Regions from separate parts of the Lentibacillus cibarius genome, predicted to be linked through region 2. Evidence: a T-box and tRNA genes for the amino acid it is inferred to sense, from the RefSeq annotation. Region 2 holds a T-box; the other holds one or more tRNA genes.
The links. A T-box is a leader RNA that pairs with one kind of tRNA and senses whether it is charged. The one in region 2 lies ahead of FFL34_RS02415 (valine--tRNA ligase), so its partner is inferred to be a tRNA-Val.
Positions count from the first base shown of each region.

Region 1: it has a tRNA-Val gene. The T-box ahead of FFL34_RS02415 (valine--tRNA ligase) is inferred to sense a tRNA for this amino acid. The anticodon was not compared.

Region 1 covers NZ_VCIA01000001.1:2,596,751-2,604,068, forward strand. The annotation lists rRNA gene FFL34_RS12710 (23S ribosomal RNA) at 1-2,277, shown strand, start outside; rRNA gene rrf (5S ribosomal RNA) at 2,474-2,589, shown strand; tRNA gene FFL34_RS12720 (tRNA-Asn) at 2,606-2,680, shown strand; tRNA gene FFL34_RS12725 (tRNA-Ser) at 2,682-2,773, shown strand; tRNA gene FFL34_RS12730 (tRNA-Glu) at 2,790-2,861, shown strand; tRNA gene FFL34_RS12735 (tRNA-Val) at 2,925-3,000, shown strand; tRNA gene FFL34_RS12740 (tRNA-Met) at 3,024-3,100, shown strand; tRNA gene FFL34_RS12745 (tRNA-Asp) at 3,189-3,265, shown strand; tRNA gene FFL34_RS12750 (tRNA-Phe) at 3,304-3,376, shown strand; tRNA gene FFL34_RS12755 (tRNA-Tyr) at 3,398-3,482, shown strand; tRNA gene FFL34_RS12760 (tRNA-Trp) at 3,494-3,567, shown strand; tRNA gene FFL34_RS12765 (tRNA-His) at 3,582-3,657, shown strand; tRNA gene FFL34_RS12770 (tRNA-Gln) at 3,673-3,747, shown strand; tRNA gene FFL34_RS12775 (tRNA-Gly) at 3,754-3,828, shown strand; tRNA gene FFL34_RS12780 (tRNA-Cys) at 3,850-3,923, shown strand; tRNA gene FFL34_RS12785 (tRNA-Leu) at 3,938-4,019, shown strand; gene mcrC (5-methylcytosine-specific restriction endonuclease system specificity protein McrC) at 4,195-5,232, opposite strand; gene FFL34_RS12795 (AAA family ATPase) at 5,225-7,318, opposite strand, start outside.
Region 2 covers NZ_VCIA01000001.1:467,820-475,137, reverse strand. The annotation lists gene hemB (porphobilinogen synthase) at 1-385, shown strand, start outside; gene hemL (glutamate-1-semialdehyde 2,1-aminomutase) at 428-1,717, shown strand; gene spoVID (stage VI sporulation protein D) at 1,955-3,067, shown strand; gene FFL34_RS02425 (phosphotransferase) at 3,318-4,331, shown strand; gene FFL34_RS02420 (hypothetical protein) at 4,328-4,516, opposite strand; T-box leader at 4,644-4,865, shown strand; gene FFL34_RS02415 (valine--tRNA ligase) at 5,004-7,318, shown strand, end outside.

The DNA.
Region 1 (7,318 bases), 2.1 Mb from region 2:
CAAGGTTAAGTGGAAGACACGGAGCCGCAGCGAAAGCGAGTCTGAACAGGGCGATGAAGTATACGGGCGCAGACCCGAAACCGTGTGATCTACCCATGTCCAGGGTGAAGGTCAGGTAACACTGACAGGAGGCCCGAACCCACGTATGTTGAAAAATGCGGGGATGAGGTGTGGGTAGGGGTGAAATGCCAATCGAACACGGAGATAGCTGGTTCTCTCCGAAATAGCTTTAGGGCTAGCCTCAAGGTATACGTTCTGGAGGTAGAGCACTGATTGGACGAGGGGCCCTTATCGGGTTACCGAATTCAGTCAAACTCCGAATGCCAGCAACGTGAAACCTTGGGAGTCAGACTATGGGTGATAAGGTTCATAGTCGAAAGGGAAACAGCCCGGACCGCCAGCTAAGGTCCCTAAGTATACGTTAAGTGGAAAAGGATGTGGCGTTGCCCAGACAACCAGTATGTTGGCTTAGAAGCAGCCATCATTTAAAGAGTGCGTAATAGCTCACTGGTCGAGTGACGCTGCGCCGAAAATGTACCGGGGCTAAACGTATCACCGAAGCTGCGGATTGTTCTTACGAACAATGGTAGGAGAGCGTTCCAGGTGCTGTGAAGTCAGACCGTGAGGACTGGTGGAGCGCCTGGAAATGAGAATGCCGGTATGAGTAGCGAAAAAAGAGTGAGAATCTCTTTCACCGAATGCCTAAGGATTCCTGAGGAAGGCTCGTCCGCTCAGGGTTAGTCGGGACCTAAGCCGAGGCCGAAAGGCGTAGGCGATGGATAACAGGCAGATATTCCTGTACCACCTCGTGAGCGTTTGAACGATGGGGGGACGCAGCAGGATACGGAAAGCGCACCGATGGATGTGTGCGTCCAAGCAGTGAGGAAGTTGGGCAGGCAAATCCGTCCAATAATTCCAAGCTGTGATGGGGAGGTCAATTGTGATCGAAGTTCCAGATTCCACACTGCCAAGAAAAGCCTCTAGTGAGTTCACAGGTGCCCGTACCGCAAACCGACACAGGTAGGCGCGGAGAATATCCGAAGGTGATCGGGAGAACTCTCGTTAAGGAACTCGGCAAAATGACCCCGTAACCTAGGGAGAAGGGGTGCTCAGGCTGAGTCTGAGCCGCAGTGAATAGGCCCAAGCGACTGTTTACCAAAAACACAGGTCTCTGCGAAGCCGAAAGGCGAAGTATAGGGGCTGACACCTGCCCGGTGCTGGAAGGTTAAGGGGATGCGTTAGCCTTCGGGCGAAGCGTTGAACCGAAGCCCCAGTAAACGGCGGCCGTAACTATAACGGTCCTAAGGTAGCGAAATTCCTTGTCGGGTAAGTTCCGACCCGCACGAAAGGTGCAACGACTTGGGCACTGTCTCAACGAGAGACCCGGTGAAATTATACTATGCGTGAAGATGCGCATTACCCGCGACAGGACGGAAAGACCCCGTGGAGCTTTACTGCACCTTGATATTGAATGTTGGTACAGCTTGTACAGGATAGGTGGGAGCCGTCGAAGCGTGAGCGCTAGCTTACGCGGAGGCACCCGTGGGATACCACCCTGGCTGTACGAACATTCTAACCCAGGGCCGTTATCCGGCCCGGAGACAGTTTCAGGCAGGCAGTTTGACTGGGGCGGTCGCCTCCCAAAAAGTAACGGAGGCGCCCAAAGGTTCCCTCAGAATGGTTGGAAATCATTCATGGCGTGTAAAGGCACAAGGGAGCTTGACTGCGAGACCTACAAGTCGAGCAGGGACGAAAGTCGGGCTTAGTGATCCGGTGGTTCCGCATGGAAGGGCCATCGCTCAACGGATAAAAGCTACCCCGGGGATAACAGGCTTATCTCCCCCAAGAGTTCACATCGACGGGGAGGTTTGGCACCTCGATGTCGGCTCATCGCATCCTGGGGCTGTAGTCGGTCCCAAGGGTTGGGCTGTTCGCCCATTAAAGCGGTACGCGAGCTGGGTTCAGAACGTCGTGAGACAGTTCGGTCCCTATCCGTCGTGGGCGCTGGAAGTTTGAGAGGAGCTGTCCTTAGTACGAGAGGACCGGGATGGACACACCGCTGGTGTACCAGTTGTTCCGCCAGGAGCACAGCTGGGTAGCTACGTGTGGTAAGGATAAGTGCTGAAAGCATCTAAGCATGAAGCCCCCCTCAAGATGAAACTTCCCATCACTTCGAGTGAGTAAGATCCCTCAGAGACGATGAGGTTGATAGGTCCGAGGTGGAAGCGTGGTGACACGTGGAGCTGACGGATACTAATCGATCGAGGACTTAACTACTACTACAGTCGTTGAATCACACTCTTATTTAGTTTTTAGGGTGTAAATTTCAAATTTACCCTTGATTTTTTCAAAAAAACCATTATAATATTTATTGGCACGAAGAAATCAGTCGACCACTTGGTTATAAAAGGTTTTGATTAAAGCTCCTATATTTCAAGTTTTGCGGGAGACAAAATCATTCATAACTTTAGGGTCTGGCGATGATAGCGGAGAGGACACACCTGTTCCCATGCCGAACACAGCAGTTAAGCTCTCCAGCGCCGATGGTAGTTGGGGCCTTGCCCCTGCAAGCGTAGGACGTCGCCAGGCATTTCCTTTGGTATATTCCACAGTAGCTCAGTGGTAGAGCTATCGGCTGTTAACCGATCGGTCGCAGGTTCGAATCCTGCCTGTGGAGCCATGGAGAGCTGTCCGAGTGGTCGAAGGAGCACGATTGGAAATCGTGTAGACCGCTATCGCGGTCTCGAGGGTTCGAATCCCTCGCTCTCCGCCATTATAATTATCTTTGTGGCCCGTTGGTCAAGAGGTTAAGACACCGCCCTTTCACGGCGGTAACACGGGTTCGAATCCCGTACGGGTCATCATTAATTTAAAGGATAGAGTTGACGGCATGTAAATACATGCAATCGCACATCCTGTGCGTCGGAGGATTAGCTCAGCTGGGAGAGCACTTGCCTTACAAGCAAGGGGTCGCAGGTTCGAGCCCTGCATCCTCCACCATATTTCACTTATTTATTTCATATCGCGGGGTGGAGCAGTCTGGTAGCTCGTCGGGCTCATAACCCGAAGGTCGCAAGTTCAAATCTTGCCCCCGCAACCAAAATTATTCAATTAACTACGTCGAATAACTATCATTGCTAAATGAATATCAGTTGTGCTTCATGAGTGCAACCAAAACAATTTAACATGGTCCGGTAGTTCAGTTGGTTAGAATGCCTGCCTGTCACGCAGGAGGTCGCGGGTTCGAGTCCCGTCCGGACCGCCATTTTTAAATTAAATCTTATCATTGCTTAACACCTTTAAGGCTCGATAGCTCAGTCGGTAGAGCAACGGACTGAAAATCCGTGTGTCGGCGGTTCGATTCCGTCTCGAGCCACCTTTTCCAAATATAGGATATGGAGGGGTAGCGAAGTTGGCCAAACGCGGCGGACTGTAAATCCGCTCCCTCAGGGTTCGGGGGTTCGAGTCCCTCCCCTCCACCATTTAAATAAATAGGGGTATAGTTTAATGGCAAAACGAAGGTCTCCAAAACCTTTGATGCGGGTTCGACTCCTGCTACCCCTGCCATAATTTCTATTATGGCGGTCGTGGCGAAGTGGTTAACGCACCGGATTGTGGCTCCGGCATTCGTGGGTTCGATCCCCACCGGTCGCCCCATTATAATCGATATATTGGGCTATAGCCAAGCGGTAAGGCATCGGGTTTTGATCCCGTGATTCCCAGGTTCGAATCCTGGTAGCCCAGCCAGTAAAAGCGGAAGTAGTTCAGTGGTAGAACACCACCTTGCCAAGGTGGGGGTCGCGGGTTCGAATCCCGTCTTCCGCTCCATTTTCTTTATATTTTTCTTTTGGCGGTATAGCCAAGTGGTAAGGCAGAGGTCTGCAAAACCTTTATCACCGGTTCGAATCCGGTTACCGCCTCCAAGTACAACTTTTATGCCGGTGTGGCGGAATTGGCAGACGCGCACGACTCAAAATCGTGTTCCTACGGGAGTGTGGGTTCGAGCCCCACCACCGGTATCTTTAGATGAAAACAAAATAATTTAAAAAAACGATAAAACACTCACAAATATTGATACACCAATGTTTGTGAGTGTTTTTGTTAACAAGGATATAAGGTTATTTTTATTCCATGGATAGTTGAATGATTTTTGCTCGAAGAATAATTCTAATTCAATCCGACAAATCGCTAAGTTTAATCCAAAAGAAAATCCTTGACCAATTGGTTCAATTGTCTTTTTATATCTGAGAAATCCCTATTCATATCTAAAGTCTTCACTCCAAACCGATTGTTACTAATAGAAAGTTCACTATCTGGAACAATGACCTCATCCGACATTGCATAGAGTAGTACTCCGCTCACATGACCAGAATTGGTATAGTCTTTATTTTTAACGTATGTAAAGATTTGGTACATATTGTGAGAGTGAAAGCTTTTACTATTATAATAACTATTAGATTGCATCATTTGCTGGTAGTATTTCGTATCTATAATAAGAACCTTTTCTCCATAAGTAAGCGTAATATCGGTTTTCATAACAGGAAGAAACTCAATATCACCTTCATCAACATCCCAATTAATATGAGAAGCGGAGGCATTAAATTCCGGATAGTGTTTTCGATAGTACTCCAGTACAAACTTTTCAAAAAGACGATGCATTTTCTGATTGTCCACAAATCGCGCCAGTTTTCGGTCACCATCTTGCTCGGTAAGTAGTAATCCCTCTATGACCAAATAACATATATTAATTAACAGCTTATAGGTAGCATTATTCCGGTGGTATTTGATACTTGACCACTGAATTCTACGATAATCTATTCGATCCACGTTGGAAAAGTAAAGCAGCACCTTTTTTAAATCCTTTTTATTCCTACTTGACACTTCAGGAGTCTTAACTAACAGAACCGCAGTAGTCTTAAGGATCTGGTTCATATAGGTGTTTTCTGTATATTGGTCAAAACTACAAATCAACTGCTTGTTTCGCATCGTATTTTGTTTGACTGAAAGAGTAACATTAATTTTACCTTTGGGTGACCTGAGAGATTCCGTATTTTCAACATAGTCTCTCCATAATCCCCGCTTAATTTGGTTTCCCATGCCCTTTGCAAGGATAGCGGCAAATAAATCTGCCGCATATTCAAATTCCTCTGTTTCTAACTTTGCATAGTTTTCCTTATTCATCACTTGAAATGCATACGCAAGCATATGATAAATGTTCTTAATTTTAATCATTCAGAACACCACGGAGTCGATTTGTCCATAGTTCAATCTTAGAGGGATCGTCAAACCAATACTCATCTAATAATGGTATCAATTCATATTCTATTACCGATGACAACCACTCGTCTGTTATTTCTTCATCTGGGCATAGATAGCTATGACCGATTTTAAAGCCACTTCCAAGAGATTCGTCTTGACTAATATAGTTGTTTAGGGCTTTTATTTGTTCAACTAGAGCATTAAATTTTGAGTTATTTGCTTTAGATACTATTTCTTGAAACCCGTCAGAATCAAATGCTGGCTCTAATTTAAAGAAAGCAAATCGTCTTCTAAGGGCATAATCAATCATGGCTAGGCTTCGATCTGCTGTATTCATCATTCCAAGAATATATACATTCTTGGGAACTGAAAATAGTTCATTGGCATAAAGCAGGCGAAGTTTTTGCCCACGCTTGTCATTTTCGATTAGCATTAGAAGTTCACCAAATATATTACTTAAATTACCTCGGTTAATCTCATCAATAATAAAGAAATAATCACGGTCACTGTCCTGTTCAGCTTTTTTACAAAACTCATAAAATGGCCCTTCTGCAAGTTCAAATCCATTGTTTGTTGGGCGATATCCCATAACAAAATCTTCATAACTATAGCTTTGGTGGAATTGTATCATCATTACCCGACTCACATCTTTTTCACCCATCATAGAATATGCAAGTCTTTTGGCAGCAAATGTTTTTCCGACGCCAGGTGCCCCTTGTAAGATAACGTTTTTCTTCTTATTAAGAAGGGTTACTATTCTGTTGTAACGATCTTCATCCATAAATACTTCATGAAGAAAATCCTCTTCTGTATAGGGGTCGTAATCGACTTCTATATCTTCTATATCATCATCTTCATCTATAAACAGGTTTTCAAGTTTCCGTACATAATCCGTATATGGGGTTATATCGGTAAGTGTCTTATTTACGGCCTTACCGGGATGTTCCAATTCATCATTATTAATCCATTTCACTTTATGGATATGTTGATATTTGTCACGAGTTGAATCAAACATATATTCAGATTCAACGATGCCTCGTCCGATTACTTTTGACCTTCCTTTTTTTACATAGATGGTATCACCTGGTAATAATTCATTAGCAAATTGCCATGTGGCGTGTGCGGCATTAATATACGTGTATTCTTGTCCATATATTTCTTTCATTTTGGATTTCATTTCTTCTTTTGATGAAAATTGACTTAAATCACCCATTTCATCCCAACCAATCCCCATAATACCTTGGGAGTAAAATTCGTCCCATTTGGAGGCATTACGACCAGGAGAATAAATCCAATATCTTTTTTCTTTTTCGTTTACTATATCAGAAGGAGAGGGAGCATCTTTTTCTCTTTCCGTCTTCATTTTATCTGCCCATTTAATAAAAATATCACTGGCTAGTTCATCATCCATGTCGACGGTATGTCCTTTTTCAGTAAGTGTCCACTTACCTCGAAAAAAGTTATCTATGTATCCTTCATAGACTAAGTAATTTCTTGCAAATGCAACTTCATTATCAAATGTTTTAACACCACTTTTTCCACGTGTTTCATTAATAAAATCATCTGTGAGTTTTAAATCAGATATAATCTGTTTGCGAACTTCTAAGGGGGTACCAGAGCCACCAAGTTCTCTTAGTGCATTTATTAGCGGGCCAAACCATTTAAGGAAGCTAGCATTTGATTTCTTTTGTTTAGGAGAAGTTGCTTTCCATGCTGCGAAAGATAAATCCGGAAAACTTTGATGTGGAAATTCTTCCTTTTCAAAGGTGTCTTTAAAGTAATCAATTAGTTCTAAGTAATCTTCGGCATTAGGTAATTCCTTTAATTTCGATATCTTGGTTATATCATCCGAATAGGGACTGTTACGCTGTAATAAGTAAGATCTATTTCTTTCGTCTAAGTTTATGTAAAAATATGGACGAATCCAATAAAGTCCCATCGTTAGATTCCATTTAACGCCAAGCTGCATTCTTACCTTATCATAACTAGTTATAAACTCCTTCTTTAGCTCGACAGATTGTTGGCCTGCAAGGTGTATTCCTACTTCAAATATTTTCCA
Region 2 (7,318 bases):
GTATGCATCAGCCTTTTACGGCCCATTTCGTGATGCAGCAGATAGTACACCACAGTTTGGTGATCGAAAGACGTATCAGATGGATCCGGCAAACCGGCGTGAAGCACTACGGGAGGCAGAATCAGATGTCGAGGAAGGTGCAGATTTCTTAATTGTTAAGCCGGCCATGTCATTTTTGGATATCGTCCGGGATGTGCGAAACAATTTTGACACACCAGTTGTTGCGTATAACGTAAGTGGAGAATATTCGATGGTGAAAGCCGCGGCGTTAAATGGCTGGATTGATGAGAAAGAATTAGTACTTGAAAAACTAACTGCTATGAAGCGTGCGGGTGCTGATCTAATCATTTCCTATTTTGCTAAAGATGTTGCAAAATGGCTATAAATAGAAATAGGTTTTCAAGATTTTTCATTGGAGTGATAAATTATGGGAAACTTTGATAAGTCCAAAATTGAACATGAAAAAGCGGTTGAATTGATGCCCGGTGGTGTAAATTCACCTGTACGTGCGTTCAAATCAGTTGGTATGTCACCGATTTTTATGGATCACGGGAAAGGATCAAAGATAACGGATATCGATGGTAACGAGTATATTGATTATGTTATGAGCTGGGGGCCATTAATCCTAGGCCATGCTGATGAACGGGTTGTTTCTAAACTGAAAGAAACTGCCGAACGGGGAACTAGTCTTGGTACACCTACTATTCAGGAGAATAAAGTAGCAGAGTTAATTATAGACCGCGTGCCATCAGTTGAAATGGTTCGTATGGTTAACTCCGGAACAGAAGCTACTATGAGTGCGTTACGTGTGGCCCGTGGCTATACCGGACGCAATAAGATACTAAAATTCGAAGGAAATTATCATGGACATGGTGATTCCCTTCTTATTAAGGCTGGATCCGGCGTCGCAACGCTTGGACTGCCTGACAGCCCTGGTGTGCCATCCTCTATTGCAGAAAATACGATAACAGTTCCATATAACGATGTGGAAAGTGTTCGGTATGCCTTTTCAGAGTATGGGGACGATATCGCTGCGGTGATTGTTGAACCTGTTTCTGGAAATATGGGATTGGTGCCATCAACAGAAGACTTTCTGCAGGAATTGCGTACCATAACGAACGATTACGGCTCCCTTCTGATTTTTGACGAAGTAATGACAGGCTTTCGAGTAGGCTACAATTGCGCACAAGGCTACTTCAGCGTAACACCTGATATGACATGTCTCGGAAAAGTCATTGGTGGCGGACTTCCGGTAGGTGCGTACGGTGGTAAACGTGAAATAATTGAAAATGTTGCTCCGACCGGTTCCATTTATCAAGCTGGTACATTATCAGGAAATCCACTGGCCATGACAGCCGGATATGAGACGTTGAATGCCTTAAGTGAATCGACCTATGAGGAATTAAATCGAAAAGTAGATAAATTAGTTGAAGGATATAAACAAGCTTCCATCGATTACAATATTCCTCTCCAGATTAATCGGGCTGGGACAATGGTTGGTTTCTTCTTCACCAATGAGCCTGTCTTCAATTTTGAAACAGCGCAAAATGCAAATGTCGACTACTTTGCCCAGTATTACCGGGGAATGATTGAAGAAGGTATCTTCTTGCCGCCGTCACAATTTGAAGGGGTGTTCCTATCCACCGCTCACACGGATGAGGATATTGATAAAACCATTCAGGCAGTACGCACGGCATTTTCAAAAATTGAAAAGTGATTGTCGTTTATTAAAGCTATTCCGGAAAGCCCGGGATAGCTTTTTTTAAAGGATAAAAAAATTTAACGATACTACTTTTACTTTCACGTCTAAACCTTTATTTTTGGATGATTTTTAAACCTGTTATGAAAAAACAAAAGGTATGTTTTCCTTAAAAAGCATATACGTTAATTTTATGTCATATAGTTTAACTGAGGCATATAAGTATAAGGGATATGTTGAAGGGAGGAAAGCAGCTTGGAAAGCAATCAGGATGTATTTCGTTTTGAATTAAATGAATCCCTGTTTTTTGAAAAAGGACAGGAAGTTGGCGAAATGATGGGGGTCTCCTTGGATCCGGAAATTTCCATACAATCATTCAATGACTATATTTCCATCAGGGGCGTCATCGAGCTCCAAGGCACATATCAAAAAGAACCATTAGCTGCGGAAGAGGGAGAAGACACGACGGATTTGCAAGAACTTCATTCAAGAAGGTATATTGAAAATGTTGAGGATCTTTCCGATGGCCAGATAGAGTTTTCGCACCGTTTCCCAGTAGAAATTTCTGTGCCCGCAAACCGTGTAAACGATTTGGACGAAGTAACTGTAGGAATTGAATCGTTTGATTATGAAATACCAGATCAGAATCAACTCAAATTAAATGCTTCTATTGAAATACACGGGATTTCTGATAGGGCAAAGACTACAGACGGAGCGGAACAGGATCAGTCACTTCTGCCAAGGGAAGATGAAACGTTTGAATTTGATGTAAAAATGCCAACAGATGATACGGAAACAGAGGATACGAATGATTTGGAAACTGTCCCGGAACTTCCGGAGGAACTACCACAAGAAAACCATCAGGAGTCAACGCCTGAATCCGAAGAAGGCACCGAGCAGACAGAAAACGATTCAGTTACAGAGAAAAAACGGTGGAAGGGGAAAAAATCACAAACCCTTGCTGAATTCTTTGGAACGAAAGAAAAAGAATCGCTCGATAGCGAAGTAGGAGAGCTAGAAACAGAGGAACAAGAATGGTATGAAAGTGATGAAGATACGGGCTATGAACAGGAAGAAGAAAGTCAGGACGAATCTACGTCATTAGTAGAAGTTTCGGAAACAGGTGATCTAAGTGAGAGTGCTGCAGAATCATCGGGTTCCGAAGATGTTCGTTATTTGGCTGATATGTTCAGGAGTGATGAGGAAGAACAATATGCAAAAATGCGCCTATGCATTGTCCAGGGAACGGATACAGTTGAATCAATTGCAGAGCGTTACGGCATATCCGCATTGCAGCTGCTGAAACAGAACCATCTTGGGGAAGATAGCTTGGAAGAAGGCCAATTATTATATATTCCGTCCACGTAGGAGACATAGGTGAACTTCAAACAGCAGCGGATTCACAATTTTACGTTCACCGCCTTGCTTAATGTTTCTGGTTACCATCGAGTTCCTTACAGTCAGTCTATGAAAGCGGGATATTTGTACACCCCTTGCTTTATCAGTAAGGGGTACTGTTGTTTTAACAGATTGAAAAGATAGCATGCAGCCTAAGACATGCTTGAATGCTTGATTCTAATTGCTTGTCCAGTATATCGGTAAGGTGGTGAAATGGAAAGTGAAACAAATTGAAAATGTGGTCAGCAGCTATGGTTTTGCCCCATATTATATAGAAAAAATAACCAGTCGTTTATTTAGAGTGAATGACGGGCGGTATGATTATGCATTAAAAAGAAGCAGACTCTCAGATAATACAATCGCTTTATGGGAAAATGTTTACCATCAGGCACATACGTTACAGCTGAACAATATTTTACCGGTGTATATAACTGAGACATCACAGTTATATACACGCGTCGATGAGGCGTACTATTATATGACTCCATGGACAAGAAATTATTCTTTAAACCAACAGCAACAGATTCATAACACCCTCCGAGCGATTAGTGAAATTCACGAAAAGACGAAACAGACCCAACCCGTTGATACGGTTGCAGTTAAACATAAATTCAGTGATTACCGCAGTCGATGTCGGGAGTTGCAGGATACATTGCTTGATTATGTCAAGCTGTTTGAACAGAATCGATTTATGTCTCCATTGGAATTACAGGTTTGTACCCATTACCATGTGTTAGTCAATGTATTAGCAGAACTTGATACGCAAATTGGTTATTTCATGGCTGAACTGGAAGAGAACAATACATGGAATTATTCGCTTTGTCATGGTGATTTGGATCTGTCACATACACTCCACCACCACCACACTTATATTATTAATTGGGAGAAGGTGAGCTATGACAATGCTGCAACTGATTTAGCAATATTTTTGCAAGACCTAGCGAAACACTATGACCAGTCCCCGGAAAATTTGGCAGAAATGTACTCTTCCTATAGCTATAGAAATCGATTAGATGATAAGGAATGGCATTTGCTGCTAATCTATTTGCTAGATCCATTCCATTACATAAAGCTTGTAGAGCAATATATTGCTAAAGAATCTCGTCATACGATGATTGTACAGCAGAAAATGCTGCAGCATTCCTTTCGTCAACTGCAGCTGGGACTGGACTGGTCGGGCCGGGCAAAAAGTGACATGATTGCTGATCCCGAAACAACCTCTGATGATTCTTAAATCCACTCCAAATAAAAGGCGACGGTCAGTCCTGCCAAGGCACCAAGCATAAATACATCCAGAGAGGACGGAAACAATAACGTACGGATTAATTGAAAAATAAATATCGGCAACGTCACTTTTTCAATGACAACAATACAATTTCTGACCCATGGTGGTAGCCGGTAACGGTAAAAACGTGCCATTGTCGTTCACCTCTTCTCATTTTATACTATTGTATGTATAGACGTACGTTTTTTGTGCAATGCATATCGTAATAGTTGATTTCTTTGTCAACAAACGGTAAAATATAAAATAATCAAAAACACACTAAAAAATGCTGAGATAGGGAAGAGTATGGAATGATTGCCCTGAAGAGAGGGAATGCTGGTGGGAATTTCCCGGGAATAATCATTTCTGAAGTCGCCCTTAAGCTGCTTCTCTGAATGGAGTAGGAGAATGCCGGTATTACCGTTACTAAGCAACGAGTGCATAGGCAGTAATCGCTTATGAACAAAGGTGGAACCACGGAAGTAGATCCTTTTCGTCCTTTATGACAGGGCGGAAAGGATTTTTTATTGTGACGTCAGAAAGTATAACATATGGATGACCTTATAATAAAAACTTCGACATTCGCTATAAGACGAGGTGAATGCCGAGGTTTTCTAATAATGAAGGAGGCAATTAGTTATGATGGAAGATGGGAACAGAACAGACATGTCATCAAAGTATGATCCGCGTGAAGTGGAACGAGATCGTTACCGATTTTGGGTGAATGGTAAGTTTTTTGAAGCGGATGGAGATAAGGAAAAGGAGCCGTTTACAATCGTAATCCCACCGCCGAATGTGACTGGTAAGCTGCATTTGGGCCATGCTTGGGACACGACGATGCAGGATACACTTGCACGCATGAAACGAATGCAGGGCTATGATGTCCTGTGGCTTCCGGGAATGGATCATGCTGGTATTGCTACACAGGCAAAAGTTGAGGCCAAATTGAAGGAACAAGGTCAAAATCGCTATGATCTTGGACGGGAGCAATTTCTCGAGGTTTCCTGGGACTGGAAAGAGGAATATGCTGATTTTATCCGGTCCCAATGGGAGAAATTAGGACTTGGCCTAGATTATTCCAGAGAACGATTCACGATGGACACGGGGCTATCAGAGGCTGTGCGTGAAGTTTTTGTCAGTCTGTATGAAAAAGGACTGATTTATCGCGGGGAATATATTATCAATTGGGACCCTGATACACAGACAGCTCTTTCGGACATTGAAGTGATTTACGAAGAAGTTGACGGTAAATTTTATCATATGCGCTATCCGATTAAGGATAGTGATGAAACGATTGAAATCGCCACTACTCGTCCGGAAACAATGCTTGGTGATTCGGCGGTTGCTGTCCATCCGGATGATGACCGGTATAAGCACCTGATCGGCAAAACAGTTATCCTGCCAATTGTTGGTCGGGAAATTGAAATTGTTGCCGATTCTTATGTAGATATGGAAATGGGATCGGGTGCAGTAAAGATTACACCTGCCCATGATCCGAATGACTTTGCAATCGGTAACCGGCATGATCTTGAACGGATCCTTATCATGAATGAGGACGGGAGCATGAATGAGAATGCACTCGATTATCAAGGACTTGATCGCTTCGAATGTCGAAAACAGATTGTAAAGGACTTGCAGGAGCAAGGCTTTCTATTTAAGATAGAAGACCACGTACATCAGGTTGGCCATTCAGAACGGAGTGGGGCTGTTGTGGAGCCTTATTTGTCTACACAATGGTTTGTCAACATGCAGCCGCTTGCAGACAATGCTATTGAACTGCAACAGGGTGACGAGAAAGTACACTTTGTCCCTGATAGATTTGAGCGTACTTACTTGCACTGGATGGAAAACATCCGCGACTGGTGTATTTCCCGTCAACTTTGGTGGGGGCATCGCATTCCGGCATGGTACCATAAAGAAACTGGCGAAATGTATGTTGCAAGGGAAGCGCCGGCTGACCTTGAAAATTGGCTGCAGGATGAAGATGTTTTGGATACATGGTTTTCCTCAGCGCTCTGGCCATTTTCAACGATGGGCTGGCCTGACGAAGATGCGGAAGATTTTAAGCGATATTTCCCGACTGATGTGCTTGTCACCGGCTATGATATTATCTTTTTCTGGGTTGCCCGGATGATTTTTCAGTCAAAGCAGTTCACTGGTAGGCGGCCGTTTAAAGACGTTCTAATCCACGGGCTGATTCGGGATGCAGAAGGTCGGAAAATGAGTAAATCCCTTGGAAACGGTGTAGACCCGATGGATGTGATCGATAAATACGGCGCTGATTCTCTGCGTTACTTCTTGTTGACAGGATCATCTCCGGGTCAGGATTTGCGTTTCCACTGGGAAAAAGTTGAAGCAACCTGGAATTTTGCCAACAAAGTATGGAATGCATCGCGTTTTTCTCTAATGAACATGGACAACTTCTCCTATGAAGACATCGATTTGAACGGGGAAAAGTCACTAGCGGACAAGTGGATATTGACAAGGCTGAATGAAACAATTGAACAGGTCACAAGAAATACCGATAAATATGAATTTGGTGAGGCCGGGCGCCATTTATACAATTTCATTTGGGACGAGCTGTGTGACTGGTATATTGAAATGGCTAAACTTCCACTATATGGTGACGACGAACAAGCGAAAAAAACAACACGCTCGGTACTTGCATATGTACTGGATCAAACGATGCGCATGCTGCATCCATACATGCCATTCATTACAGAAGAAATCTGGCAGCAGCTTCCGCATGAAGGTGAGTCAATAACCGTTGCCAAGTGGCCGGAGCCAAAAGCGGAATTTCACGATGAAAACGCAGCAAATGAAATGAAGCGTCTCGTATCTATTATTAAATCGGTCCGTAATATCCGGGCTGAAGTGGATACGCCAATGTCCAAACAGATTAAATTGTTTATCAAAGCAGAAACCGAAGCTGTAGCACAGGAGCTAAAGAGCAATCG